3 linked regions of the Salinivibrio kushneri genome follow. The protein of the gene in region 3 interacts with the protein of the main gene of each other region in a pairwise test. Links are inferred from orthologs where the notes say so. Each region holds a gene or a part of one and is shown on either strand. Other genes may lie near its edges. The genes, in order: N8M53_RS09905, dnaJ and malT.

Region 1 (7,568 bases), on a different replicon or contig from region 3:
TCAGTGTTTGTTGCTCGCCGCCTTTCAAATCTTTTAAGGCTACTGTGCCATTGGCGACTTCATCCTCGCCTAGCACCAGCGCCACAGAGGCGCCGACTTTGTCCGCGCGCTTAAACTGCTTCTTAAAGTTACCACCGCCGAAGTGCGACATCACACGCAGCCCTGGCACCTGCTCACGTAAGCGCTCAGCCAGTTTCATTCCTGCGACCATGGCACCTTCACCCGCCGTGACCATATACACATCCACTGCCGGGCGGACATCATCTTGGTTAAGGTTTTCCAGCATCAGAACGAGACGCTCTAACCCCATCGCAAACCCGACCGCAGGCGTAGCCTTGCCACCGAGTTGCTCAACCAAGCCGTCATAACGGCCACCACCGCACACCGTGCCTTGCGCCCCTAGGCTGTCAGTGATCCATTCAAACACGGTACGGTTGTAGTAATCGAGTCCACGCACCAAACGGTGGTTTACTTGGTATTCGATACCTGCTGCGTCCAAGAGTTCACACAACAGCGCAAAATGCTGTTTTGATTCGTCATCCAGGTAGTCGCCGAGCTGAGGCGCATCCACTAAAATGGCTTGGATATCTGCGTTTTTGGTATCGAGCACACGGAGAGGGTTAGTCTGCATGCGACGCTTACTGTCTTCATCCAGCACAGACTCGTGCTGCATTAAAAAGTCCACCAGCGCTTGACGATAATTCGCACGCGCTTGTGGTGAGCCAATCGAGTTGAGCTCCAATCGTACATGCTCTGCAATCCCTAGCTCCCGCCACATACGTGCGGTCATCATGATTAACTCAGCATCTACATCTGGGCCGTTAAGACCGAACACCTCTACACCAAATTGGTGGAACTGACGATAACGGCCTTTTTGCGGACGTTCATGACGGAACATTGGCCCGGTGTACCAAAGGCGGTGCTCTTGGTTGTACAGCAGGCCATTTTCAATCCCTGCTCGGACACAACCCGCGGTCCCTTCAGGACGCAAGGTGAGGCTGTCGCCGTTGCGATCATCGAAGGTATACATTTCTTTTTCGACAACGTCTGTCACTTCACCAATCGCACGGCTAAACAAATGCGTTGCTTCCACAATAGGCATGCGAACTTCGCTATAGCCGTAAGCGCTCACTACCTTTTTAATCGTAGATTCGAGCTTTTGCCATAAAGGAGATTGAGACGGGAGGCAGTCATTCATGCCTCGAATTGCTTGAATTGTTTTAGCCACGTTAACTTCCGTTACCGAAATGATGTAAAAAGGGGAGAAGGCCGCCTAACGGCTTAGCCCTCTTGATCGATTTGAGACACCTTGATGCGGTTGCGTTCATCCATCATCGCCGCTTTGGCGCGGATTTTTGCCTCCAACTCATCCACCAAGTTGTCGTTATTAAAGCGCTCTTTCTGGCGTTTACCGTCCAGATAGTAAGCGCTGCGCTTGTTACCACCCGCGAGGCCAAGATGCGAGGCCTCGGCTTCACCAGGGCCATTGACCACACAACCAATCACAGAGACATCCATTGGGGTCAGTATGTCTTCCACGCGCTGCTCAAGCGCATTGACCGTGCCAATCACATCAAACTCTTGACGCGAACAGCTCGGACACGCAATGAAGTTGACGCCACGCGAGCGAATGCGAAGTGACTTAAGAATATCGAAGCCGACTTTGATTTCTTCGACCGGATCAGCGGCGAGCGATACACGCAAGGTATCACCAATGCCTTCCGCCAATAGCATTCCCAAGCCCACGGATGACTTAACCGCACCAGCACGCGCGCCACCCGCCTCGGTAATGCCAAGGTGAAGGGGCTGATCGATTTGCTGCGCGAGTTTGCGATAAGACTCAACCGCTAGGAAGACATCTGACGCTTTAACGCTGACTTTAAACTGATCAAAGTTAAGACGGTCAAGAATATCGACATGACGCATGGCCGACTCGACCAAGGCATCGGGAGTTGGCTCCCCGTACTTTTCTTGCAGATCGCGCTCCAGTGAGCCGCCATTCACACCAATACGGATTGGAATGTTTTTGTCACGTGCGGCATCCACCACCGCCCGAATGCGCTCTTCTTTACCAATATTACCTGGGTTGATACGCAAACAGTCGACACCATACTCCGCCACTTTTAATGCAATACGGTAGTCAAAATGGATGTCTGCTACCAAAGGGATCGACGTTTGCGCTTTAATCTCTTTAAACGCTTCCGCTGCATCCATGGTGGGAACCGATACCCGAACAATATCTGCCCCCACCCCTTCTAGCGCTTTAATTTGCGCGACAGTGGCGGCGACATCCGTGGTTCGTGTGTTGGTCATAGATTGCACGGCAATCGGCGCGCCATCACCAATCGGCACATTGCCGACATTAATGCGCGTTGAGGGACGGCGTTTGATGGGAGTTTCGTTGTGCATATCGACGTTCTCTGATTACTGCGGAAGGCGCAACCGAGCCACTTGGCCGGTTGGGAAGCCATCAAGATCAATATTGTCGCCATTAAAGGTGATTTTCACCACACTGGGGGCACCCAATACCAATTGATAAGGGGTGTCGCCGGTTAGGGTCACTTGCTCACCCTCAGACTTTATCCCGGTTGCCAATCGTTCACCATTGGCATCTCGCACGTCTATCCAGCAATCACCACTAAATGTCATCACTAGACGGTTATTGACCGTGCTCGCGGGGGCTTCATCCTCTGCGGTTGGCTGTGCCTCTGGATCGATTTGCGTCGTCGTTTCGTCCATTTGCACCGGCTCGGCAGCAGTCCCCGATTCTGACTCTGTCGATACTGAGCGGTTCTCTTGACTAGACACGGGCTCGTTAACGGTATCTTGTGCGTCCGTTTCCTGTAACTCCGCCCCTTGTGAGGCCGTCGAGTCTGTCGCCGCGGGCTCGGCCATCGCCGGTGCATCTGTGGCAACCATCGCGCTATCTTGCTCTGACGGGGTCGTGACGAGCTCATCCGCTTGTTGGCTATCCAGCTGTGTTGGCACAGACGTCATGGCCTGCTGATTTTGCCAGTACCACACGCCGGTGATACCAACCGCAATAGCGATGATCACCCAAGACAACCACATCAGTCGACTTTCGCTCTTTTGCCGCCGCGTTTTGCGCGAGAAGCTTTGCATTTTTTGTACGGTGGCCGCACTGCTCGCTTCCATATTGCTATTACCCAAAAGCTGATCAGCGTCGATTTGCATCAGCTTGGCATAGGAACGCAAATAGCCACGTGTAAACGTGGCCAATTGATCCATGTCTGGGTTGTTTTGTTCAAGGTCCTCAATGACACTGACTCGTAACCGAAGTCGGTCAGCAACATCACGAACACTCCAGCCCATTTTCTCTCGCGCTTGCTTTAATACTTCCCCGGGCGCAGGTTGGGTATCAGATTGCGCTTGTTCTTCCGTCTGTTCAGTATTCATTCGCTAGGTACAATTGATATTCTTTGGATTCTGGAAACCGTTGCGCCAATCGCTGAGCGTCATGGGCAGCTCGCTCCGTGTAGCCTTGTTGCTGATAAGCTTTCACTAGCAATAACAGTCCTGCAGGTTGAACACCAACGCGTTGGTGGAGCCGCTTGATACGTGCTACGGCCTCTGCCACTTGCCCAGTATCTATCTCTAATTTGGCAAGTTGTAAACCAGCACGGACATTAAGCGGGTCGTGATCAGCCGCTTTGCTAAACAAGGCTTTTGCGCGTTCTACGTGGCCAGCTTTTAGCTGACAAAACGCCGCGTTTTCATAACTGTCTGACACACGATGATAATACGGTTGTACGACTGCTTGCAAAAATGCGTCATTCGCCGCGGCAAATCGCTGTTGTTCGCACAAGAAAACACCGTAATTGTTATATACATCACCTTTTTCAGACGCTTGCGCTAACGCTTTTTGATATAAGCGATCCGCTTTGTCGTTTTCACCGACACGTTGTTGATAATACGCCATCGACAGCGAGGTGCGATAGTAGTTAGGCGCATATTGGCGCGCTTGCTGCAAGTTTTGCTGCGCTTGTTGATAGCGATCACTGTTTAGATAGCCTAATCCCAGTGCAATGCGCGCCTCTGCGGCTTGAATCTTATCAAACTTGGGCTCGTTATGCTGCGAACCTGACGATGAACATCCAGCCAACGCCATCAACATGCCCAATACCCAAACCGTTTTTGTCATGCTATCCCCTTGTCACCCTCTCATTTAGACGGGTCGAACAGGGATAACCTCCTGTGCGCCCAGTCGCTTCTCGGCACGCTTGGTTCGGTCGACAATGTCACCGGCAAGTTGGCCACACGCTGCGTCAATGTCGTCGCCTCGTGTTTTACGTACCGTCACCGTAAAGTCGTATTCCATCAAGGTTTTCATAAACCTATCAATACGAGAATTACTCGGTTTGTTGAACGGTGATCCAGGATACGGGTTAAATGGGATCAGGTTAATCTTCGCTGGGGTGTCTTTTAATAGCTCTGCGAGTTGGCGCGCATGCTCCATGTCGTCGTTAACATGATCCAGCAAGATATATTCTACCGTCACACGGCCGCGGTTGGCATTTGAGGTTTCAATATAACGGTGTACCGCATCCAGAAAAGCCTCAATATCCCAACGATCATTAATCGGCATAATTTGGCTACGCAGCTCATCGTTCGGCGCATGCAGTGAGATCGCCAAGGCCACATCGATTTTGCCAATCATTTGCTCCAAGCCAGAAACCACGCCAGATGTCGACACGGTGACCCGGCGCTTAGATAAACCATACGCATTGTCATCGAGCATCAAATTCAGAGAGGGGAGAAGATTTTTCATGTTGAGCAGTGGCTCTCCCATGCCCATCATCACCACGTTGGTGATCGGACGACGGCCCGTCTCTTTCTCAATGCCAATCTCTTTTGACGCACGCCACACCTGTCCGATGATCTCAGACACACGCAAGTTGCGGTTAAAACCTTGCGCTCCGGTTGAGCAGAATTTGCAATCAAGCGCACAACCTACTTGAGAGGAGACACACAGTGTTGCCCGATCATCTTCGGGAATATACACGGTTTCCACGTCTTGACCGCCCACACGCATTGCCCACTTGATGGTGCCGTCTTTGGAGTAATGCGCTTCACTGACTTCTGGGGCTTTAATTTCTGCCACCCGCTTGAGTTTCTCACGCAACTTCTTGTTGATGTTGTTCATTTCATCGAAGTCGTCGCAACCAAAGTGATACATCCACTTCATGACTTGGTCAGCGCGGAAGGCTTTTTCGCCGAGCTCATCAGCGAAGTAGGCACGCAATCCTTGCCTGTCAAAATCAAGCAGATTAACTTTCTCTGTCGTCATTGGGGGTTGCCTCGTAAGAACTAGCTAGGTGGTAAGACTCAATCATCGCCTCACGCGTGCCGACGCCTTACCTTGATCATAGCCAAGATATCTCCTCGGGACGCGCTTAAGGCGCGAAATTGTACAGGCTTTAGATCACAGTTTCCACTCTCTAACAGCGGGGTTATTCAATGTGGTCGTCTGATATCGATAGGCAGAAAAAAAGAGGCTGACGCCTCTTTTGGAAGGTTAAAAAGCAGGTGCTTGATTTAGCAGCGAGGATGAATTTCATCCGCGGTAAAAAAGTACGCGATTTCGCGCTCTGCAGATGCAGGGCTATCAGAGCCATGCACTGAGTTGTATTGCATGCTTTCCGCATAGTCAGCGCGCAATGTGCCACAGGCCGCTTCTTCTGGATTGGTTTTTCCCATCAACTCACGGTAGCGGCTGATCGCGCTCTCGCCTTCCAGTACTTGTACCATGATAGGGCCTGACGTCATGAACCCAACCAAGGATTCAAAGAAAGGCTTCCCTTGGTGCTCGGCATAAAATCCTTCTGCCTGCTCTTTGCTAAGATGGAGCATTTTCGCTGCGACGATACGCAAACCAGCACTTTCGATACGCTGATAAAGCGTGCCAATCAAATTACGCTCTACGGCATCAGGTTTAACGATAGAAAAAGTGCGTTCAATGGTCATTCGCTTGTCCTTTCACTGTCTGAATCTGGCCCGCTAGGGGCAACAACGCGCTTACCCTAGCAAATTTCCTCGTCTGTCCCTATGACCAATCGGGTGAAGCGTTAACTCACACAAAAAATTGTTAACACTTCACTCGACGTATCACGGGCTATTTGGCTTGTTCAAGTAAGACGCGCGCCAGGGTTTTCACACCCATACCGGTCGCGCCCACGGCCCATTTATCATTGGCTGCTTTGCGGTAGGTGCCAGAGCAATCAATGTGCATCCAGCCTTTTTGGTAACCTTCAACAAAGTAGGAAAGGAACGCTGCTGCCGTACTCGCCCCCGGCATATACGCCCCAATCGACGCATTGGCAATATCAGCAAACGAGGAAGGAAGCAGCTGACGGTGGAACTCAGCTAATGGCAATGGCCACATGCCCTCCCCTTCTTTTTGCGCCGCGTCAAGCGTGCAATGTGCGAGCTCATCATCAAAACTGAACAGGGCGTGGTAATCATTACCCAGTGCCGCTTTTGCCGATCCGGTGAGCGTGGCGCAATCAATCAGCAGTTCAGGTTTTTGCTCACTCGCATACATTAGGCCATCAGCGAGCACCAAGCGCCCTTCCGCATCCGTATTGAGTACTTCAACGGTCACGCCATTTTTGTAAGTAATGATGTCGCCCAGTTTGTAAGCGCTGCTTGAGATCATGTTCTCGGCACAGCAAAGCACCAATTTAACGCGCTTATTCAACCCTTTGGCAATCGCCATCGCGAGCGCTCCGGTCGCTGTTGCTGAGCCGCCCATGTCCGCTTTCATGGTGGTCATAAAGTCAGAGCCTTTAATGCTGTAGCCGCCAGAATCAAAGGTGATCCCTTTACCCACCAAACACGCATACACAGGCGCATCCGGATCACCGGTAGGGTTATAGTCGAGTTGCAACATGGTTGGCTTGCGCGCTGAACCACGACCGACGGTATAAATGCCGTTCCAGCCTTTCTCTAATAAATCCGTGCCCGAGATGATTTTATAAGTGACCTGGTCGGGTGCCATGGATTTCACAAACTCCCCCGCGCGTGCCACCAGCTGATGCGGGCCAACTTCTTCTGCGGTTTGGTTGATGATATCGCGCACCCAGTCACCCACGGTCTGTCGAAGCTCGAACTCTTGGGTATCGCCATCGTTCAACACGGTCTGCGTAAAGGCAACCTTATTTTTGGGGCCGCGAAGTCCTTGGTAAAACGCCCACACTAATTCAAGATCCCAATGCTCGCCGGTCAGGCTCAGTGCCGGAACACCTTGCCCTTCAAGTTTGCGCGCCGCTTGTTGCACCTTGTCTCGCTGATTGGCGTCTTTAGGTGCATGGATCACCGCTTTGTCGGTGTCGAAAGAGACCAGCGCGTTGTCGCCCCACTGCGATGCAGCCGGTTGATGCGACAGAATAACCTTTAGTGAATCTGACATGTTGCACTCCTTGTACTGTCCCGCTGTTTTTACTGTACAGCGTGTCTGACTCAGCAAGCCCAGTAAACACTTGGACCTGCCAGTAGAATGAAAAAAAGCGAGCCGCTGGCCCGCTTTAGATGTTTGTTTTATTGGCCAC
Region 2 (10,474 bases), on a different replicon or contig from region 3:
GGTATTTCAAGGATGGCTCCACAGCAACTGGCGTCGCCGCTTCAAAGCCTCCCACCTATCCTACACATGTAGGCTCAATGTTCAGTGCCAAGCTGTAGTAAAGGTTCACGGGGTCTTTCCGTCTAGCCGCGGGTACACAGCATCTTCACTGCGATTTCAATTTCACTGAGTCTCGGGTGGAGACAGCGTGGCCATCATTACGCCATTCGTGCAGGTCGGAACTTACCCGACAAGGAATTTCGCTACCTTAGGACCGTTATAGTTACGGCCGCCGTTTACCGGGGCTTCAATCAATGGCTTCTCTTGCGATAACCACATCAATTAACCTTCCGGCACCGGGCAGGCGTCACACCGTATACGTCATCTTTCGATTTTGCACAGTGCTGTGTTTTTAATAAACAGTTGCAGCCACCTGGTATCTGCGACTGCCCATAGCTCCATCCGCAAGGGACTTCACCGCGGGCAGCGTACCTTCTCCCGAAGTTACGGTACCATTTTGCCTAGTTCCTTCACCCGAGTTCTCTCAAGCGCCTTGGTATTCTCTACCCGACCACCTGTGTCGGTTTGGAGTACGGTTGCTACTTACCTGAAGCTTAGAGGCTTTTCCCGGAAGCATGGCATCAATGACTTCACCACCTTGGTGGCTCGACATCGTGTCTCGGCCTTGATTTCCCGGATTTGCCTAAGAAATCAGCCTACGCACTTGAACCTGGACTACCATCGCCAGGCCCACCTAGCCTTCTCCGTCCCCCCATCGCAGTAAGTAGCAGTACGGGAATATTAACCCGTTTCCCATCGACTACGCCTTTCGGCCTCGCCTTAGGGGCCGACTTACCCTGCCCCGATTAACGTTGGACAGGAACCCTTGGTCTTCCGGCGAGGAGGTTTTTCACCCCCTTTATCGTTACTCATGTCAGCATTCGCACTTGTGATACCTCCAGCATGCCTCTCAGCACACCTTCAACAGCTTACACAACGCTCCCCTACCCAATATCCATAAGGACATTGCCGCAGCTTCGGTGTATCGCTTAGCCCCGTTACATCTTCCGCGCAGGCCGACTCGACCAGTGAGCTATTACGCTTTCTTTAAATGATGGCTGCTTCTAAGCCAACATCCTGGCTGTCTGAGCCTTCCCACATCGTTTCCCACTTAGCGATAACTTTGGGACCTTAGCTGGCGGTCTGGGTTGTTTCCCTCTCCACGACGGACGTTAGCACCCGCCGTGTGTCTCCCGGATAGTACTTACTGGTATTCGGAGTTTGCAAAGGGTTGGTAAGTCGGGATGACCCCCTAGCCTTAACAGTGCTCTACCCCCAGTAGTATTCGTCCGAGGCGCTACCTAAATAGCTTTCGGGGAGAACCAGCTATCTCCGAGTTTGATTGGCCTTTCACCCCTAGCCACAGGTCATCTCCTAACTTTTCAACGTTAGTGAGTTCGGTCCTCCAGTTGATGTTACTCAACCTTCAACCTGCCCATGGCTAGATCACTCGGTTTCGGGTCTAATGCAAGCAACTGTCGCCCAGTTAAGACTCGGTTTCCCTACGGCTCCCCTATGCGGTTAACCTTGCTACTTACATTAAGTCGCTGACCCATTATACAAAAGGTACGCGGTCACCCCACAAAGGAGGCTCCCACTGCTTGTACGTAGACGGTTTCAGGTTCTATTTCACTCCCCTCACAGGGGTTCTTTTCGCCTTTCCCTCACGGTACTGGTTCACTATCGGTCAGTCAGGAGTATTTAGCCTTGGAGGATGGTCCCCCCATGTTCAGACAAGATATCACGTGTCCCGTCTTACTCGTTTTCACGCCTAAGGCGCCGTCGGTTACGGGGCTATCACCCTTTATTGCCAGGTTTTCCAACCTGTTCACCTAACGCCTAAGCCGCTTAAGGGCTGCTCCGGGTTCGCTCGCCGCTACTGCCGGAATCTCAATTGATTTCTTTTCCTTCGGGTACTTAGATGTTTCAGTTCCCCGAGTTCGCCTCTTAGCGCTATGTATTTACGCTAAGATACCTGCTTATGCAGGTGGGTTTCCCCATTCGGACATCGATGGCTCAAATGCTTCTTACCAGCTCACCATCGCTTTTCGCAGGTTAGTACGTCCTTCATCGCCTCTGACTGCCAAGGCATCCACCGTCTACGCTTAATCACTTAACCATACAACCCCAAGAGGTTTTTTTTTTGCGCGAGATTGTCTAAAAAAGAAATCTGCGTCGCAAAACCACTGAGTGTTGAATCATCAACCAATTAAGGTTTTGTTTTTGCCGGACTCAAAATAGAGACTTTGCTTATCAAATAAGACAAAGCCCAAGCACACTTGATTGTGTGAGTGACATTACATGTCACTGATTGAGAACTTTACTGTCATTCTTTAAGAATGACTTGTCAGCTTTCCAGATTGTTAAAGAGCATGTAAATCTATCAATACGATAAACCACTTTTTAAAGACACTTATCATCATAAATGCGCTTAAAAAGTGGTGGAGCTAAGCAGGATCGAACTGCTGACCTCCTGCGTGCAAGGCAGGCGCTCTCCCAGCTGAGCTATAGCCCCATCATAATTCCTTAGACAGACTTCTTCGAAGAAGCCACTTCGCTTAACCAAGTCAGATTTGAAGTGAGACGCGCAGTGTGCGCTAGCACATGAGCATCGCAGCTATCAAAGATGACGCAGGATAAGTAGAAGTGGTGGGTCTGAGTGGACTTGAACCACCGACCTCACCCTTATCAGGGGTGCGCTCTAACCACCTGAGCTACAGACCCATCTAAGGTACGAGCCTTTTACTAAGGCATTCGTATCTCTTTGACTTTCAACCTATACAATCTGTGTGAACACTCGCAAAAATAGCGTCAGTAAGGAGGTGATCCAGCCCCAGGTTCCCCTAGGGCTACCTTGTTACGACTTCACCCCAGTCATGAACCACACCGTGGTAAACGCCCTCCCGAAGGTTAAGCTATCTACTTCTGGTGCAGCCCACTCCCATGGTGTGACGGGCGGTGTGTACAAGGCCCGGGAACGTATTCACCGTGGCATTCTGATCCACGATTACTAGCGATTCCGACTTCATGGAGTCGAGTTGCAGACTCCAATCCGGACTACGACAGACTTTAAGGGATTCGCTCCACTTCGCAGCTTCGCTGCCCTCTGTATCTGCCATTGTAGCACGTGTGTAGCCCTACTCGTAAGGGCCATGATGACTTGACGTCGTCCCCACCTTCCTCCGGTTTATCACCGGCAGTCTCCCTGGAGTTCCCACCATTATGTGCTGGCAAACAAGGATAAGGGTTGCGCTCGTTGCGGGACTTAACCCAACATTTCACAACACGAGCTGACGACAGCCATGCAGCACCTGTCTCAGAGCTCCCGAAGGCACCAATCCATCTCTGGAAAGTTCTCTGGATGTCAAGAGTAGGTAAGGTTCTTCGCGTTGCATCGAATTAAACCACATGCTCCACCGCTTGTGCGGGCCCCCGTCAATTCATTTGAGTTTTAACCTTGCGGCCGTACTCCCCAGGCGGTCTACTTAATGCGTTAGCGCCGAAAGCCAAAGTCTTAAACCTCAACCTCCAAGTAGACAGCGTTTACGGCGTGGACTACCAGGGTATCTAATCCTGTTTGCTACCCACGCTTTCGCATCTGAGCGTCAGTCTTTGTCCAGGGGGCCGCCTTCGCCACTGGTATTCCTTCAGATCTCTACGCATTTCACCGCTACACCTGAAATTCTACCCCCCTCTACAAGACTCTAGCCTGCCAGTTTCAAATGCGGTTCCGAGGTTGAGCCCCGGGCTTTCACATCTGACTTAACAAACCGCCTGCATGCGCTTTACGCCCAGTAATTCCGATTAACGCTCGCACCCTCCGTATTACCGCGGCTGCTGGCACGGAGTTAGCCGGTGCTTCTTCTGCAGCTAACGTCAAGCAATGCACGTATTAAGTACACCACCTTCCTCACTGCTGAAAGTGCTTTACAACCCGAAGGCCTTCTTCACACACGCGGCATGGCTGCATCAGGGTCTCCCCCATTGTGCAATATTCCCCACTGCTGCCTCCCGTAGGAGTCTGGGCCGTGTCTCAGTCCCAGTGTGGCTGATCATCCTCTCAAACCAGCTAAGGATCGTTGCCTTGGTAAGCCATTACCTTACCAACTAGCTAATCCTAACTGGGCCCATCCCAACGCGATAGCTTACATGTAGAGGCCACCTTTGGTCCGAAGACATTATGCGGTATTAGCCGTCGTTTCCAACGGTTATCCCCCTCGTCAGGGCAGGTTCCCAGCCGTTACTCACCCGTCCGCCGCTCGACGTCCAGCAAATCCACCGAAGCTTCAATGCTGCCGTTTCCGCTCGACTTGCATGTGTTAGGCCTGCCGCCAGCGTTCAATCTGAGCCATGATCAAACTCTTCAATTTAAGTTTTGGTGTTTGCTTTCCTATAAAGGAAAGACAAACGGCTCGATAAATACTGTTTTGTTCGTCTCTTACGAGACAAACGAATTGACTGTTCTCTTGTTGGCATCCACTTTTAAAAAAGTGAAATCAAAACAGCTCAAGGCTGCACCAACATGAATTGGTCACTCAGTTCATCGAATAAATCTTTTTGTCTATTCTCAACGAGTGCCCACACAGATTGCATAGGTCAAATTGTTAAAGAGCGCCGCCCAATCTTGAGCGGGAGTGGCATTTTACGCCACTTTGGCATCGAGTCAAGCGTTTTGTTTGCTTGGCTGTTTTTCCGTTGTTGGCGCGGCTTGCCGTGCCAACGAGAGCGCATTATAGAGAGGTAATTTTGGGACGCAAGGGGTTTTTAAGAAAAACGCTTCAAGCGAACAAAAAGCCACCACTGCACGTTTACCGTCCGTGGGAAAGTGCTTTAATTAAGCCCGTTTTGTCGCCGCACCCCAGTAAAATAAAAAGCCAACGTTTGTTGCTGCCCATGTGTGGTTCGCCAGCGTACAGAAAGTGTTAGCGTTTTGGCATAGACCTCGCTATCGGCCATCAATATGTTTTGCTCATTAGCAACCACCAGCTCATAGTTCGAATCCTCGGTGGTAATTAAACACTCAGAGAGGTTATCTAACCTGATGGGCTCGCTGTTACTTGTTGAACATGGCGTATCAGTATTCATCAGTCGCCAGTGAGAGAGTTGGTCGTTAGCTAAATACATGGCCCCTTTAGCGAGACGCGCATCACGCTGCTGAGTCTGAATATCCGTTGCCAGCCGAGACACACCAGCGCCAGTAATAGAAACCAGCACAAGAGCCAGTAAGATCTCGATGAATGAGAAGCCTCGCGCTTGTAACATACTACCCCTCTCCATGAGGCGGTTTGATGTCATGGTAGCTATTGTAAAGCGGCCTGAGCAGCCCTAGGCCTTCAAAGCTATCTCGTACATGATTACCGTTGTAGTTTGGCTTAAATGAACCATTAACCACTATATGTCCACCCGGTATATCGACAATAAATCCCCCATGGGTTTGAAAGCTACCGTGGAACCAAAAGGGCGTTCTCCTCGCTTGCGTTGGATTTTCTGAGTGTTTCACAATTAACGTACATAGCTCGTTAAGGTTGATATTACTATGAACGCAACTTAATTCTCCTTGCTGAGTGGCTTCCATTCCCCATTGATGCGCAAAGTCATCGGCAGAGAGCGTCGGATTAAACTGAAACACCACGCCATTAAATTGAGATAGGGCTCCGCGAAGTGCGAGGATTCCGTCTTGCACTACCAGCAAAATTGGCTTTTGGTTGTTGAACCTGGCCTGCGTCTCTATCGCTGCGTTTTCACTGTCATCTGAATATACTCGGCTCAAATCGCACGGCCCATCTATCCAGATTTTAGCGTGTGCTTGCTCAGTAACATTCATGGCATTCAATAAGGTCTCATAACATAACGACGGATCATGATGGGTATTAACAACAATACCGCCTTGTCGCTCAAATTGATCTCTGACTGTTTTCCACTGCGCGCGAGGGACACCAAAGTAATCTTTGAATAAGTCCATATTCTCAACATTGGTCTGCACATCTTTTTTTAGTCGCGCGCCAGTTTCATCGCGACTATCTGCGACTGTGTAGTCGCTAACCTTCGTTTTATATTCGGGGGCGCATTCATCGCCCCCACCTAAGCTAACGGTAAATCCGTTTGGGCTATCCGGCTCTTCACTCTCTGGCGGACTCTCATCCGGCATTCGCGGACGAATCATGACATCACCCCCGGCTATAATTGAATGACACTCATAGAGGCCATCCTTTCGCTTTTTTCCCTTTGCCGGTCGCCATATATTGCCACCGTAAAACGCGGCAGATCCTGAGGTGACAAACGAGCTTGCTCGTCCCCCTGAAGCACCCGCAAGTGTCACCCCCACTTGCTGTTGTGCATGAGTGGCATAAAGGTGCCAGAGTGCGCCTTCACTATCTTGCCAAGGTTCCAACCATAATTGACTCCCTGCAATATGTTGACAAGATGAGAGTTGCTCTATCCCCGCTGCTGCATCGCCTTTCGATAAGTGAATTCCATCATGTTCAATCTTAGCCACCGCGCAATCTAGAGCCGCCCACGCTCTGGAAAGGGATTGTTCAGTCGTGATTTTTGCCTGTGTTTGTTGGATATCATTGACTGTCCGTCGACCGACACCTAATACAATAAGAAGTGCAATCAGCGCGATGCTGGCGACCACCGCGAGGGTCGCTATACCTTGGTCACGCGTGCATTTTGCGACGTAATTCATGATGAGGCCACCGTATTAGCTAAAACCAATGTTCGCGACACGTCTTTACGCAGGCCAGGTTGGCGTGTTAGCGAGGCGGAAACCTTGATAGTCAGTGAGGTAATGCGTCGCCCATTTTCCGTGCGCACCTCATTACGGGTAAAAGATAAATGCGAGATCTTCAATGCACGAGAAGAAATATCTCGCCAATAACCTGACTCACACGACCAGTTCGCCGTGTCTCGGTGATTTTCATAGACCTCTATGGCATGGTCTTCTGTGTCTAGTCGAAAGCCTTTGGCGTCATCTTTACCCACGGTATTCGTTGGATGGGTGCTGTCTTGTTGATAAGCAAAGCGAAGGCACTGCCCTTGACGCTGCGAGGGGGTTTCATCAATCAGTAAAAGGTGAAGATCATGACCATTGTCAAAGAGGTAGGGCGACGCGCCACCACACTGGTAGCACAATCCGGCTCGGCGTATCTCAGTTTCCATCATCGTTAATAAGCGGCTGACTTCGAGCGATAAGCGCGTCTTGGCATCTATTCGGGCTTGCATCGTGGTCGCCGAAGTCATCACAGAGAGTGCTGTGATTGAAACCAAAACACTCACCGACAAGCCGACTAAAAGCTCAACTAATGAGTAACCTGTGGACTTAGCTACACGCACTGTCGATACCACTCCACTGACAGGATTCAAAACCGAGATATTGACGGACAGTGACCACGTAGTCAGGCGCTTGCCCGCGATCGCCGCCCAAACCAACAGTCAGATTCAAGCTCGGTCTCTGGGTGCGAAAATCAATCGAGAATAGCTCACCTTCCGGTAACGGCGTCCAACTCTTTTTTTCTTTAAACAACAGAGAAATGTCACTCGGGATCGTCACCATCGGCAACTTCGTCTGTTGGCAAGATATGGCTGAGAGCCAATCAGTTATATTGCTAACGAGCCCGCTCCCAGTACTTGGTTGCGCAACGATACACTGGGTGTTTTCTGTTTTACGCAGGCGAAGATGATAGACCCGGTTTTCTTTCATCGCACGAGCTTGAGCAAGATAAAACAAGCTTGTTAGCGATTCACTACGACTCGCCATCATGGTTGCTTGCTGAGCAGACGAAAAATGAGGAATCGCGATGGTGCATATAGCCGCTAACACACTCAGTACCAGCAGGGACTCTATAAGGGTGATGCCACTCCTCTTTTTGAGGCAGAGCCGAAAGCACTGACTTACGTGCACAGTTTGAAAACGCATACTGCCTCCCAAGGTTTGGGTGTCGCCATTGCCTGCAGGCTAACACCCGCATAGGCTCAGTAGGGTTTTCATTATCAACTCTTCGAGAGGTTAAAAAGAATGCGTCAGCGTCAAAGCCGCCGTTTTCAACATGGAGTGACGTTGATCGAGATCCTGACCGCGCTCGCTATTATTGCCACGTTGACAGCCGTTGTCGTGCCCAACTTTCACCAGTATCAGCAAACACAAGCACGCAAAGCGGCAATTGAGCGGTTAGTGCACCTCCAAGCTTGGGTAGAAATGCAAGTCATCACCAAGGGATATTATCCAAGCATCTCTCACTCTACACTGCTAGAAAAAGGGCTTGTTTGTTCAGATTGCCAAGTATCATCTGACTATCAGTTTTCAATAGAAGGCAGTGATACAGGGTATAGGATTATCGCGCACCCTCAAGCAGATAGCCATCAGCATGACGACCCATGCAATAGGTTGGTTTTATATCCTAATGGGGTAATTACTAGCATATCAGCAGAAACATCGTGCTCGCTTCCCTCCCAGCAGAAAACGCCCGGCTTCTCTTTGAAATAGGTTCTTGTGGCAAAAAAATAGCCAGCGCGAGGCTGGCTATTCATCATTTTAATGTTTTTTAGACAAGTGGCATCCATTAACCGGTAAGGTCATCAAAGAATTTCTTAACTCCGTCAAAGAAACCTTCTGATTTTGGCTTGTGCTTTTTCGCTTCAGTGCCACTAAACGACTCTTCCAGTTCTTGAAGCAGCTCTTTTTGTCGGCTACTCAAGTTAACTGGGGTCTCGACCACCATTTTGCAGATGAGATCGCCAACACCGCCACCACGAACAGACTGCACCCCTTTACCGCGCATGCGGAACATGCGCCCCGTTTGCGTTTCCGCTGGGACTTTAAGGCTAACACGGCCATCTAAGGTAGGGACTTCGACCTCGCCACCGAGCGCTGCCATGGTGAAGCTGACCGGTACTTCGCAGTAGAGGTTGTTGCCATCACGGGTGAAGATATGGTGTTCACGGACGTGTACCTGAACATACAAGTCACCCGCCGGTGCACCGTTCTCACCGGCTTCACCCTCACCAGATAAGCGAATGCGATCGCCAGTATCGACACCTGCAGGAATTTTCACATTTAGGTGCTTGGTTTCTTTTACGCGACCTTGGCCATGACAACTGTTACAAGGGTCTTTGATAATGGTCCCGCTGCCATGACAGGTTGGACACGCTTGTTGAACCGCAAAGAAACCTTGGCGCATTTGCACTTGGCCAATACCGTTACAGGTTCCACAGGTTTGTTTTTTCGAACCCGGTTTCGCCCCACTGCCATCACAGGTTTTACACCCGACATAAGTAGGCACTTCGATCTCTTTGCTGACGCCACGGACCGCCTCTTCAAGCGTAAGCTCCATGTTGTAGCGTAAATCGGCTCCACGTTGCGCGCGTTGCTGACCACCACGACGACCTCCGCCGAATATATCGCCGAATACGTCACCAAAAATATCGCTAAAGTCAGCGCCTCCACCGAAGCCACCGCCGCCGAAGCCGCCGCCTCCCATGCCACCTTGTTCAAAGGCTGCGTGACCGTATTGGTCATAGGCTGCGCGTTTTTGCGGGTCGGTCAGCACTTCATAGGCCAACTTAATTTCTTTAAACTGGTCGGCCGCATCTTCGCCTTTGTTGCGGTCTGGGTGATATTTCATCGCCAGCCGCTTATAGGCCTTTTTAATATCGCGCTCGCTTGCATCGCGGCTTAAGCCGAGCACTTCATACAAATCTCTTTTAGACATGGTCTGACTGCACCTGTTTACGTCAACAAAACAAAGACGTTCAATTCACTGTTTGATAAAACGACGGGCGAAGGAGATTGCTCCCCTACGCCCGTGCTTATTAACGACAGTGCTTTCGCTTATTTCTTGTCGTCGTCTTTAACTTCTTCGAACTCAGCATCGACAACATCGTCGTCTTGTTTTGCTGAATCAGCACCGGCGTCTTGCTGCGCCTGCTCATCTTGAGCTTGCTGCTGCGCGATTTCCATCAGTTTTGATGAAGCGGCAACCAGTGCTTGAACCTTCGCATCGATGTCTTCTTTGTCTTCACCGTTACGTGCGGTTTCCAGCTCAGAAATGGCGGTTTCGATCTTCTCTTTGTCTTCTGCAGGCAGTTTGTCACCTGCTTCTTCCATTTGCTTACGCGTGCCGTGAACCAGTTGGTCAGCTTGGTTGCGCGCAGTCACTAGCTCTTCGAACTTTTTGTCCGCTTCTTTGTTAGCTTCTGCTTCTTGCACCATCTTCTCAACGTCTTCGTCGCTCAGACCGCCAGACGCTTGGATAGTGATCTTCTGCTCTTGACCGGTTTGCTTATCAGCGGCAGACACGTTCAAGATACCGTCGGCGTTCAAATCGAAGGTTACTTCAATTTGTGGCACACCACGTGGCGCAGGCTGGATGCCTTCAAGGTTGAACTGACCCAGTGATTTGTTGTGCATGGCTTGCTTACGCTCACCCTGAATCAC
Region 3 (11,163 bases):
CGAGAAACGCTCTAGCAGTAATACCAGCACAAAGCCACCTATCATGGCAACGATAGCCAAGCCAACTTGTGCCGAGTGTCCCACGATTGCTTCATAGGCGCTGGGGAGAAGGTTATCTTGCATAAGAGGCACTTGCTCACCAGATGAATTTGTACGCCATGTGAGCGTGTGTTTCCAAGGCCATATTTTGCCTAGCGTGCCCAGCATCAGGCCGGTGAGAAAAGCCAGCGAGATCGCATAATAGTGACGCAGCAGCCAAGATAAAACATGAGAGAAAGTTAACAGACCGCAAATCGCACCCACCGCAAACAGCCCGAGTAAACCGAATTGACCTTGATGTACCGCATCAAGAATGGGGCTATACATGCCCAGCAACAGTAAAATAAAACTGCCAGAAATCCCCGGTAAGATCATGGCACACACGGCGATCGCGCCAGCAAGGAATACGGTAAACGGGCTTGCAGTAAGCTGCAACGGGTTGGCAATGGTAATCCAATAGGCAAACCCGATCCCTAGCAGTGCGGCGAGAACTGTTTTAGGCCTTATTCTAGGCGCGGGCAATTGTTTAGCAATATGCAACGCTGAAGCGATGATCAAGCCAAAGAAAAACGACCAAAGCGGAATGGGATGATGGGTTAGCATCCAACTGATCCCTTTTGCCAGACTGGCAATGCTGGTCAGAATGCCGGCTAAGAGTACACAAAGAAAGGTGCCGTTAACATGTTGCCAGACAGCCTTGAAACCCTCTTTGCGCCACAGTGTAAAAAGACGCGGCGTGATACGCCGAATACTCTCAAGTAACTGCGTGTAGATACCGGTAATAAATGCGATCGTACCGCCAGAGACACCAGGGACTACATCCGCAGCGCCCATCGCCATGCCTTTGAGGTAGGTTGCAACCAGGTTCTTGATCATAATGCTATTCATCGATAAAAAGCTGAAACGCGCATTATACCGACATTCATCCTGTGGGGTAGGGGGAATTATGAGGGGGAGCCGTACTCCCCCCAATACGATTAAGGTTGATGAGGTTTCTCGAATACGGCGACAGACCAAGCGGGGATGGTGAGTTTGCCGTCGGTCACTTGAGCGGCCTGCTGGTTATATGCTATCGAGTGGTTGCCTGCGTTAGCTTGCAAGCTATGAAGCTGATAGCCGGTGGCGTCGATGTTGGCAAAGTCATTGACCGCCGTGCCAGAGGCATTGATCGCGACGATAATCCCGTCACGCGTTGCATCAATCGTGCTGTCGTGCAGACTGCCACTGTTATCAATCTGCATCACAATTAGCCCCGGGATTTGTAAGGCGCCGGTGTTGTGAAAGCTGACACGTTGGTTAATCACGCTGCCTTGGCCTAAGTGGAACAGCCCTGACGACGCACGCAGCGCCACCAGCTCATTAAAGTAGCTGTCCATGTTGGCGATTGCCTGTGGAGTTGGTTTGGCCTCGCTGTTGTGATTGGCAATCACGGTTTCAATCGTTGGCCAGTTGTAGCCGTCTTTATCTTCACGCGGCAGCCCTTGGTCCCACTGCGTAGTTTGTTGGGTAAAATCGACGCGGTTATACCAATCGCCCGAGTCATACGAGTCACGCTGCATGGATTTTGAACGAAGCAGTTCGCTGCCCATGTGAATAAAAGGCACCCCTTGTCCCAGCAGGGCAGTGGAGAGTGACACGGCTTGGGCGCGGACGCGTGTCGCGAGCGGCATGGCGTAAGGGAATTTGTATTGATGGTTATCCCACAAGGTTTGGTTGTCGTGCTTGGAGACATAGTTTTGAATCTCCCAAGCATCTTGCGCGTAGCCAGCCGGTTGACCGTTGTAATCGACCTCGTCCCCGCGCACGACATCACCATTGGCAGTTTGTAACTGAAAATCTTTTAAGTTACCCGCCATACCCAAACGAACTAGGTCGGCATTATGCAGGGCACTGGCTCTTTCCTCGCTGTTTTGCTGTTGCAAATCATTGGGGGCGACCCATTGACCATTACCAAAGCCTTGGTTTTTGCGTAGATACTCGCCGCCATCGAATGGACCGCCGCCGCGAACCGCATCTCGAAGTCGGTCAGAGAATGAGCCAATACCGGTACCTGCAAGATTTGCTTGGGTGGCTTGGACAAACTGGCGATCGTTGGCGACTTCACCGAAGTTCCAACCTTCACCATAGAAATACACATCTGGGTTGATGGCGCGGGCAACGGCAAGTGTGTGCTCGATCTGTGCTAGCGGATGATGCCCCATCAAATCCCAACGGAAGGCATCGATTTTGTAGTCTTTCACCCAAGTGGCAATCGAGTCATCGATCAGTTTGGCAAACATGCGATGCTCAGGCGCGGTGTTTGAGCAGCAAGTGGATTGCTCAACATCCCCAGTGACGGGGTTAAGGCGCTGATAATACCAAGGCACGACTTTATCCAGCACAGAATAGGGCCCTAACCCTGCTTGGTGGGTGTGGTTGTAGACCACGTCCATCACTACATTCATGCCGATATTCTGTTTGATGGCCATGATCATTTTACGAAACTCGAGGATTCGCGCGGTGCCTTCAGGGTCGGTCGCATAACTGCCTTCAGGCACAGTGTAATGGAAAGGATCGTAACCCCAGTTAAAGCTGTCGTATTGACGCATCGCCGCCATTACCGTTTGCACATAGGGGGTGTCAGCACTGTCTTGGGTGGCTAAATCCGTTAAGGCCGCTTGGATGGTTTGATTGTTGTCGCACTCACTGGCCAGCCTTGGGGTCTCTTTCAGTGAGGGGACTTTGTCACATAGCGTGGAGAAGCGGTCGGTGACATCGATACGCTGCGCGACGTCTTCGTTGATGGAGGCAATGTCAAACACGGGGAGCAGGTGCAAGTGAGTAACCCCAGATTGCGCGAGCGCGGTTAAGTGTTTAACTGGCTCAGTGGTGTTTTGGGTAAAAGCAAGGTACTTGCCGCGCAGATTTTGGGGAGTGGATTGATCAAGCGCGGAAAAATCACGCACGTGCGCCTCATAAATCACGCTGTTGGCAGGATTTTGCTGCGAGTGAGGCGCACTCAGCGTATCCCAACCACTGGGTTTAAGCGCGGGCGCATTCAGATCGACCACCTGTGAATAGCTGGAGTTGGTCGACAAGCTATGTGAGTAAGGATCCGTGACTTCGAGACGCTCGACACGGTGTGTGACAGGGTGATAGACCGACAGTTGATAACGGTAATAGTCGCCATGATTCAGCGCCGTGGTGGCAACATGCCAGCTTCCTGACTCGGCGTCGAAGTCCATTTTAATGGGCGTTTGGCGCTGTTTTGTCGCGTTTTGTTCGCTCGCCGATTGATAGGGCACCAGCGAGACTTGCTGTGCGGTAGGGGCCCAAAGGCGAAATTCAGTGTGTCCAGCGTCAGGGATGGCCCCATAGTTAAGTTTTTCGGCGTGTTCGGCGTACAAGGCATCGAGCGCGCGGGCCGGTTGCACATCGGTTGCGGTTAATACGGTATCACCGTCTTTGGCGATAGCGAGAAGCTGCCCTTTAAGCCATTGCTTCAGCGCAATATCGGCGTTAACAAAGTCAAAATCGAACCCTTTGACGTTACCTTGCAAATGGGGGAACGATGTCTGCCAATGATCGCGCGTGGCGAGGGTGGACTCGACACTGGCGGTGGCGTTTTCCACCTGTTGTGTGTCCGGGTTATAGCGCATCCTGCCATCAGCGGAGTAATACAAAGTGAGCGAGGTGGCGTTGGTTTGATGAGTGAGCAGGGTATCGGCGTCAGCAAATAGCACACTGGCATCGCTGGTGCCCGCCTCTCGTGGCGGTAAATCGGTTTCTCTATCGATATTACAACCATTTAAAGCCATGATGGCCGCGACGGCGACAGGCGCGCTAACGGGGAATAAAGAGTGAGTGGGCTTCATTGATCGTTCCTCAAGTGTCAATACTGAGGCGCAGCATACTGAAGGGCGACACCTACCATGCGTGATCGGGTTAAAATTCAACGTGTCATTACAAAAAAGATGATGAAATTCAGCAAAATATCACGAAAGGTAGGCTGAGAGTGACGGGTCACTACGCCCCCACAAAAAGTCTGGGGGCGTAGGCATGGCTGACTAGTTACCCATAAGTTGAAGGAGGTTTTCGGCGGTGACGACCGCTTCTTTACGGTTTGCAATATTCAGCTTTTGGTAAAGATTACGAATATGGGTTTTGATGGTGGTGCCGGCGACATCAAGTTCATGAGCAATTTGCTCGTTACTGAACCCAGAATAAATCAAGCCGAGCACTTGCCATTCACGTTGGGTCAAGGAGCTGGTTCGCACGAGCTCTGGCACGTTCGGGTGCTTGACCAGTTTTTCGACGAAGGCTTCATCGAAGTGGGTGGAGCGCGAGCGCTGATGGCTGGCAATTTCCTTGAGGAGTTGCTGTGCACGGTGGCGCTCGAGGGCGCCGAGGGCGTGTTGTTCAATTAACGCATGCAGGAGCGGGGAGAGCGCTTCGCCCTCAATCAAAAAATTACCCATCATCCCGGTTTGATTGGTTAAGATCAGCGCATCTTGCAACAGGCTTTTGGCGTACTCTGCCTCTTGTTCTTTGCTGGCGAGCACGGCTTCTACAATCAAATTGCGGTTTTTATCCGTCACCAAATTGGCTCTGTTGGCCTCGCGGCGCAGAAAATCAACTGCTTGACGTGCTTGGTCATACTGACCCAAATGCAGGTGTGCGCGGGCAATATTTCGCCACTGAAGTTGACTAAAGTGGTTGCAGGCGGTTGTGGGGCGAACAGCTTGATGTAACCACTCGTCCATGTTGGTGAGTTCATTTTTGGCTTGCCAATAGAGCAACAGCGACAATGATGCATTGGCGGTCCAATCAACGTGATAAACAGACTCGCGCAAAAGGTGCTCAATGTGCTCAATGCTTTTTGCCGCTTTATCTAACTCGCCGCGGCTAACGGCAACACGTGCGAGCATGGAGTAGCTGTGCAAATGCTTGCTCGGTGGTTGATTTTCCAAAACCTGCAGCCCTTTATAGGCACAGGCTTCGGCTTCATCCAGACGGTTCCAGCACCACAGTATTTGTGCGCGAAGGCGCAAGGCAAATTCATGGAGAGGGACTTGATGTAACTGCTGGTCTTCAATGAGTTGATCGGCGCTGTCGAGCAACTCAAAGGCTGCTTGCACATAGCCTTGCGCAAGCAATATCTCACTTTGTTGTAGAATTGCCCAAAGCGCTTGGTGATATACCTGATGCTGGCGCGCGAGCTTCTCGGTTTGTTGCATCATGGATAAAGCGCGATCCAGTTCACCGAGCACATGGTTGACTTCGCCAACCACGGAGGTCGCGACAATACGCCCACGGTAATTGGCGCTATCGAGTTGCTCGAGTGCTTTTTCTGCCAGCCGCATCGCCTGCTCAGGCTCATTGGCATTAATGGCTACTTGGGCAAGTAGGGCATTGGCATTGCCTTGGTAGTCAATATCCAGTGGAATTTGCCGGACTTGATACGCCTTTTCGGCACTTGCCAATAACTCGCCAACTTCGTGATATCTATGTTGGCTTTGTGCTAACCAAGCACGCAGTAAGCTTAAATTGGGGTATTGATATAAAAGCTCATCACTGAGCTTGGCAATCGCCGCTTCTAGCGTGGACAATTCGCCTCGATTAAACATACGCCAGCCGTGTTGATTGAGTATATCAGCCAACAATGCATCGTCTTTGGCGTAGCGTGCGTGGCGCAAGGCTTGATGAGGGGACTGCAGCTTTAACCAAGCCAGTGCTGCGTGCCGGTGCAAGGTTTGTTGCTGGTGGGGGATCCTGGCTTGACGTTCGTGAGCCAGAAACTCCGCAAATAAATGGTGGAATCGGAACCAGTTGTTGTCCCCCTCAAGCGGATAGATAAACAACCCATAGCGATTGAGTGACTCAAGCATACCCAGCGCATCTTCTCGCTCGGTCAAGGCGAAAACCAATTCATCATTGAACATTTCTAACACGGAGACTTTCATGAGAAACTGACGGGTCTCAGCGTCAAGCAAATCAAACACTTCTTCGGCCAAATAGTCCCAAAGGTGGGCATGGTTAAACCCTGCGTAAGACGCGGCGCTTTGCATCAGTGTGCGCTTTTGGTGCTGCGCTTGAATGGCGATCAGCTGCAAGGCTGATGGCCAACCCTCCACATAGGTGCACAAGGCATTTGCTGTGGATTCATCGACGCCATCGTCAACACGTTGGTTGAAAAAGCGGGTTGTCTCTTCGTTATCGAACGCGAGTAGCTCGTTGCCTATCTCAATCATCAAGTCTCGCACGCGCAAGTTCGCGGTGCCCAGTGGTGGGTTAGCGCGCGAGGTCACCACCAAAGTGAGATTTTCTGGCATGTGCTTGATGAAAAAGCGCATCGCTTCATGGATTTCTTCGTTATCAATCAGTTGATAGTCATCCAGTACTAAATAGCTGGTGGCATGAAATCCAGCCAACTCAGCAAAGACATCAGATAACAGCGCACGGAGTGATGAGAATTGGCGTTTCTCCGCCAGTTTTATCGTATTGGCGCAGCCTTCTTGGGTCGCTTGGTGCAAGGCTTGCAGTAAGTAGTTAATGAAGCGAAAGCTGTCGTTATCACTGTCATCAATGCTAAACCAGCCGACATTGGGTTGATCCGCGAGCCATTGCGCGGCCATGGTGGTTTTGCCATAACCGGCCGGAGAGCGAAACAGCACCAGCTTATAGTGGGGGGCTTGTTGTAAAATATCGAGCACACGTGGGCGTAATATTGCGTTATAAAGTCGCCCAGGCCGAGTCAGCTTTGATGGGATCCACATAAGACACTGTCCTTCACTACAAATGCGGTGCGTCCTCTTTGGTGCGCACCTCTGTCCTGCTAGCAGTGTATGTAACTCACCATCCACAAACTATGATCTATCCCTGATCTCTGACTTTATGCCCTGAAATGGTGCGTCTACGCCTTTTTAGTGTGACACAGATCACTTAAATGTCTTTTTTGTGGCTTGTTTTATGGTTGGTGTACACATCCATCTCTGTTTATCAGTGCTTAATTTGCGTTAGCGCACAAAAATTACAAAAGGAAAGCTGTGTTTTTCACAGCGGGTGTGGCGCTTTTTTTGTTTCATTGCGTGATTTAGATCACTCAGACAAGGGCAGTTCATGGATTTGATGAGAAGCGGCTCACTATTGAGATGTGACCTAGCTCTCTACGCCCTGCGGCCTCCTCCTTTGATAGGAACGAGGTAGGAGGATGTTTGCCGTACTCGGGTTGGGCAGGATGAATAACCATCAAGGTTTCATTCCATTATCGAGAGTTACGACATGACACCAAAACAGCAACATGCGTTTGATAAAAGTGCGTTTAAAATCAGTATGGTTCAACACCTAACCCAGCTAGGTCATTCACCAGATACCGCGCAGTTACGCGATTGGTATCTCGCGTTAGGTCGTGCATTAGCCGAGCATACGACGGCTGACTTGGTGGCTACTGAAAACGATCAAGCAATCAAACAAGCTAAAAGTGTTAACTATTTATCCCTCGAATTTTTGATTGGCCGTTTAACCGGGAATAACCTCATTAGCATGGGTTTGTACGATGCCATTGCTGATGCAGTCAGTGAATTTGGATTTGGCCTGACAGACTTGCTCGAGCAAGAGCGCGATCCATCTTTAGGTAACGGTGGTTTGGGGCGTTTAGCGGCTTGCTTTATGGACTCGCTTGCCGCGCAACAGTATCCAGCCGTCGGCTATGGCTTGCACTATGAATACGGTCTTTTCCGTCAATCATTTAAAGATGGCGCACAACAAGAAGCACCGGATGCGTGGCGTGAGCCAGAAGGTTACCCGTGGGAAGTGGTGCGCCCTGACTTGGCCCAAACCATTGGCTTTTATGGCCATGTAGAGGTGATTGAGGACTCAGGGCACACGTATCGTCAGTGGGTGCCAAGCATGCAGATCCAAGCTATGCCTTGGGATCTGCCGATTGTGGGCTATCAAAGCAATACTGTCTATCCACTGCGCTTATGGGAAGGTCGAGCACTGACACCATTTGCTCTCGATGCCTTTAACGCGGGTGACTATACCCACGCCCAGCAATCTATGATTGATGCGGGCAACCTGACCAAAGTCTTGTACCCCAACGATAACCACGATGCGGGTAAAACGTTACGTTTGATGCAGCAGTATTTCCACAGTGCAGCATCTGTGGGGGATATTCTTCGTCGCCATTTAGACGCTGGCCACCCTTTAGCTGCGCTGCCTGAGCACGAAACCATTCAGTTGAACGATACTCACCCCACCATCGCTATTCCTGAACTGATGCGTGTGTTGCTGGATGACTATCGGCTAGCTTGGGATGATGCGTGGTCCATCGCCAGTCGTACCTTTGCTTACACCAATCACACCTTATTGCCCGAAGCCTTAGAAACCTGGAGTGAGGCGTTAATTGCGAACTTGCTACCGCGTCATATGGAGATCATTTTTGAGATTAACCATCGCTTCATGCAAGAGGTCGAAGCGAAATGGCCCGGCGATGTGGTGAAAAAGCAGGTGTTGTCTGTGATTGACGACAAAGGTGAGCGCATGGTGCGTATGGCGAATCTATGTGTGGTGGGCTCTTATGCGGTGAATGGCGTTGCGGCCTTGCACTCTCAGTTGGTTAAGCGTGATTTATTCCCTGAATTTGACGCGCTATATCCAGGCCGCATTCAAAATGTGACCAATGGCATCACACCGCGTCGCTGGTTGAAGTTCTGTAACCCTGACTTGTCCAACTTGATCAGTGAAAAAATTGGTGAGCAGTGGCCAGCGCAATTAGAGCAACTCGAACAGATTGCTCAATACGCCAATGATACTGCTTTTCAAAAGACATTTATGGATGTCAAAAAGCGCAACAAGCAGCGTTTGGCGGGATGGGTCAAAGAGCACCTCGATATCACTCTAAATACCGATGCGATTTTTGATGTACAAATTAAGCGTCTGCATGAGTATAAGCGTCAGCACCTTAACCTGTTGCACGTGATTTCGCTGTACCAGCGCCTTATCAATGAGCCGAATTTCGATATGGCACCGCGAGTGGTCTTTTTTGCCGCGAAAGCAGCCCCTGGCTATGAATTAGCAAAATCGATCATCTATGCAATCAATAAAGTCGCTGAAACCATTAATAATGATCCACGAGTCGGTGACAAGCTTAAGGTCGTCTTCATTCCTGATTATCGTGTCAGCATGGCCGAAATCATTATTCCGGCTGCCGATGTGTCTGAACAGATTTCTATGGCCGGTAAAGAAGCGTCTGGCACGGGTAACATGAAAATGGCACTCAACGGCGCACTCACCATCGGCACCATGGATGGCGCAAACGTGGAAATCCGTGAAGAAGTGGGTGACGACAACATCTATATCTTTGGTCTTGATGTCGATGGGGTCACGGCATTGCGCAAAAAAGGCTATCAGCCTGAAGCGGTCTATCACAGCCAGCCTCTATTGAAGGCCGCCTTGGATAGTCTGTTGGATGAAACGTTCACACCTGGTCAGCCAGGAGCGCTACGTCCTGTGTTTGACAGCGTAATGGGTAGCGGTGACCCGTATCTGTGTTTGGCTGACTTTGCCGATTACGTGCGGGCACACAATGACATTGACCGTGACTACCGTGACGCGTCGCAGTGGGCACGCAAAGCGATTTTGAACACCGCTTTAGTGGGCAAATTTAGCTCAGACCGCTCAATTCGCGATTACGTTAATAACATTTGGCAGCTAGAGGCGGTAAAACGCTAATTGCAATATAACGGGTTAACAACCTTATCGGTGGCAAGGAATGCGCCTTGCCACCTAACAATAATGACAACAATAGTGCCCAATAAAAGAAGGGGGCAGACCCCTCGGAGAAAGCGATGAAAGAATCTGCATTGAAGACAGTCGCACAAATGGCCAACCTCGCTGATCGCTATATCAGTGCATGGGGCTCAGAAGCGGCCGTGCCGGACAGTACCTTACATGACTTATTAACGTCACTTGGCTATGACACACGAAGCGACGAGGCGTTATTGGCGTCGGCGGAGAAAAAACACAAAGCGGATGTGCTCGCCCCTGTGCAAGTGGTGCAGGAGAATGAGCCGGTTGAAATTGCGCTTCATTTAGGCACCAGCGCGCGGGAAAGCGACTTTAGTTGGCGTTTGGAAACCGAACAGGGTGAGTGCTTTGAAGGGTATTTACAGTCGCAAATTGTTCGCGATGAGCGCAGTGACGGTGGCCCGCTGGTGTTTAGCCTGCCTTGCACGCTTCCATGGGGCTATCACCGATTGTCCGTGATACGTAAACGGCGCAAAGCCCCGTACCAAATGACACTCATCATGGCGCCGACCCAATGTTATAAGCAGCCAGAATTGGATCGACACAAGAAAATGTGGGGCCCGAGTATTCAGCTCTACACATTACGCACTCCTCATAACTGGGGAATTGGTGATTTTGGTGATCTGAAACAATTGGTTAGTGAGCTGGCCTCGCGGGGGGCTGATTTTGTCGGCCTTAACCCCATTCATGCGTTGTTCCCTGCCAACCCAGAAGCCGCGAGCCCTTATAGTCCGTCATCACGTCGTTGGCTTAATCTTTTGTATATTGATGTGAGCAACGTTCGAGAGTTTTGTTTGAGCGCCCGTGCGCAGCAATTAGTGGGCAGTGCCGAGTTTCAGCGTCGCCTGCAAGCAGTGCGCGACACCCATTGGGTCGATTATAGTGAAGTCGCTGCGCTAAAGATGGCCGTACTGCCTCTGTTGTTTCAAGAATTTAAGCAACGTGAGCTGCAGCAGCAGACACGACGTGGCCTTGCGTTTTTAGACTTCATAGAAAAAGGTGGAGAGAGCTTAAAACAGCAAGCCACCTTTGATGCCTTGCATCAATATTTACGCGCGGAAGACCCTCATGCTTGGGGCTGGCCCGTATTCCCTGAAAAATATCGTCGCTATGAAAATGCCGCGACGCAAGCATTTATCGAGCAGCATAGCGATGATATCCAGCTGTACATGTACTTACAGTGGATTGCCGAAGGTCAAATGGAAGAAGTACAGGCCATTGCTGAAGAGCAGGGGATGTCGTTGGGCTTGTACCGTGATCTTGCTGTTGGGGTGTCTGATGCGGGTAGCGAAACCTGGTCGGATAATTCACCGTTAGTACTGGATGCTAGCATTGGTG

The links.
Region 1: the proteins of malT (region 3) and N8M53_RS09905 interact in binary tests that used the Escherichia coli proteins (3 or more experiments, as listed by UniProt). The link is inferred for Salinivibrio kushneri from one-to-one orthologs.
Region 2: the proteins of malT (region 3) and dnaJ interact in binary tests that used the Escherichia coli proteins (3 or more experiments, as listed by UniProt). The link is inferred for Salinivibrio kushneri from one-to-one orthologs.

The regions. Positions count from the first base shown.
Region 1 is NZ_CP114588.1:2,100,806-2,108,373, forward strand. The notes cover bases 3,248-6,062. They hold N8M53_RS09905 (bifunctional tRNA (adenosine(37)-C2)-methyltransferase TrmG/ribosomal RNA large subunit methyltransferase RlmN), read right to left. Parts: upstream 5,309-6,062; coding sequence 4,187-5,308; downstream 3,248-4,186. Other genes in these bases: rodZ (cytoskeleton protein RodZ), read right to left, coding at 3,248-3,417; pilW (type IV pilus biogenesis/stability protein PilW), read right to left, coding at 3,407-4,162; ndk (nucleoside-diphosphate kinase), read right to left, coding at 5,557-5,985. Outside these bases: hisS (histidine--tRNA ligase), read right to left, coding at 1-1,228; ispG (flavodoxin-dependent (E)-4-hydroxy-3-methylbut-2-enyl-diphosphate synthase), read right to left, coding at 1,282-2,409; more of rodZ, read right to left, coding at 2,425-3,247; aminopeptidase PepB, read right to left, coding at 6,134-7,429.
Region 2 is NZ_CP114588.1:2,151,860-2,162,333, forward strand. The notes cover bases 7,676-10,474. They hold dnaJ (molecular chaperone DnaJ), read right to left. Parts: upstream 9,750-10,474; coding sequence 8,601-9,749; downstream 7,676-8,600. Other genes in these bases: N8M53_RS10150 (pilus assembly FimT family protein), read right to left, coding at 7,676-7,861; N8M53_RS10155 (type IV pilin protein), read left to right, coding at 8,057-8,524; dnaK (molecular chaperone DnaK), read right to left, coding at 9,869-10,474. Also shown: N8M53_RS10135 (type II secretion system protein), read right to left, coding at 4,870-5,301; N8M53_RS10140 (hypothetical protein), read right to left, coding at 5,303-6,727; N8M53_RS10145 (hypothetical protein), read right to left, coding at 6,724-7,263; more of N8M53_RS10150, read right to left, coding at 7,361-7,675.
Region 3 is NZ_CP114589.1:528,472-539,634, forward strand. What follows is about bases 3,886-7,165. They hold malT (HTH-type transcriptional regulator MalT), read right to left. Parts: upstream 6,795-7,165; coding sequence 4,086-6,794; downstream 3,886-4,085. Other genes in these bases: pulA (pullulanase-type alpha-1,6-glucosidase), read right to left, coding at 3,886-3,893. Also shown: N8M53_RS15225 (DUF368 domain-containing protein), read right to left, coding at 1-915; more of pulA, read right to left, coding at 1,017-3,885; N8M53_RS15240 (glycogen/starch/alpha-glucan phosphorylase), read left to right, coding at 7,300-9,750; malQ (4-alpha-glucanotransferase), read left to right, coding at 9,867-11,163. UniProt on the Escherichia coli protein: Positively regulates the transcription of the maltose regulon whose gene products are responsible for uptake and catabolism of malto-oligosaccharides.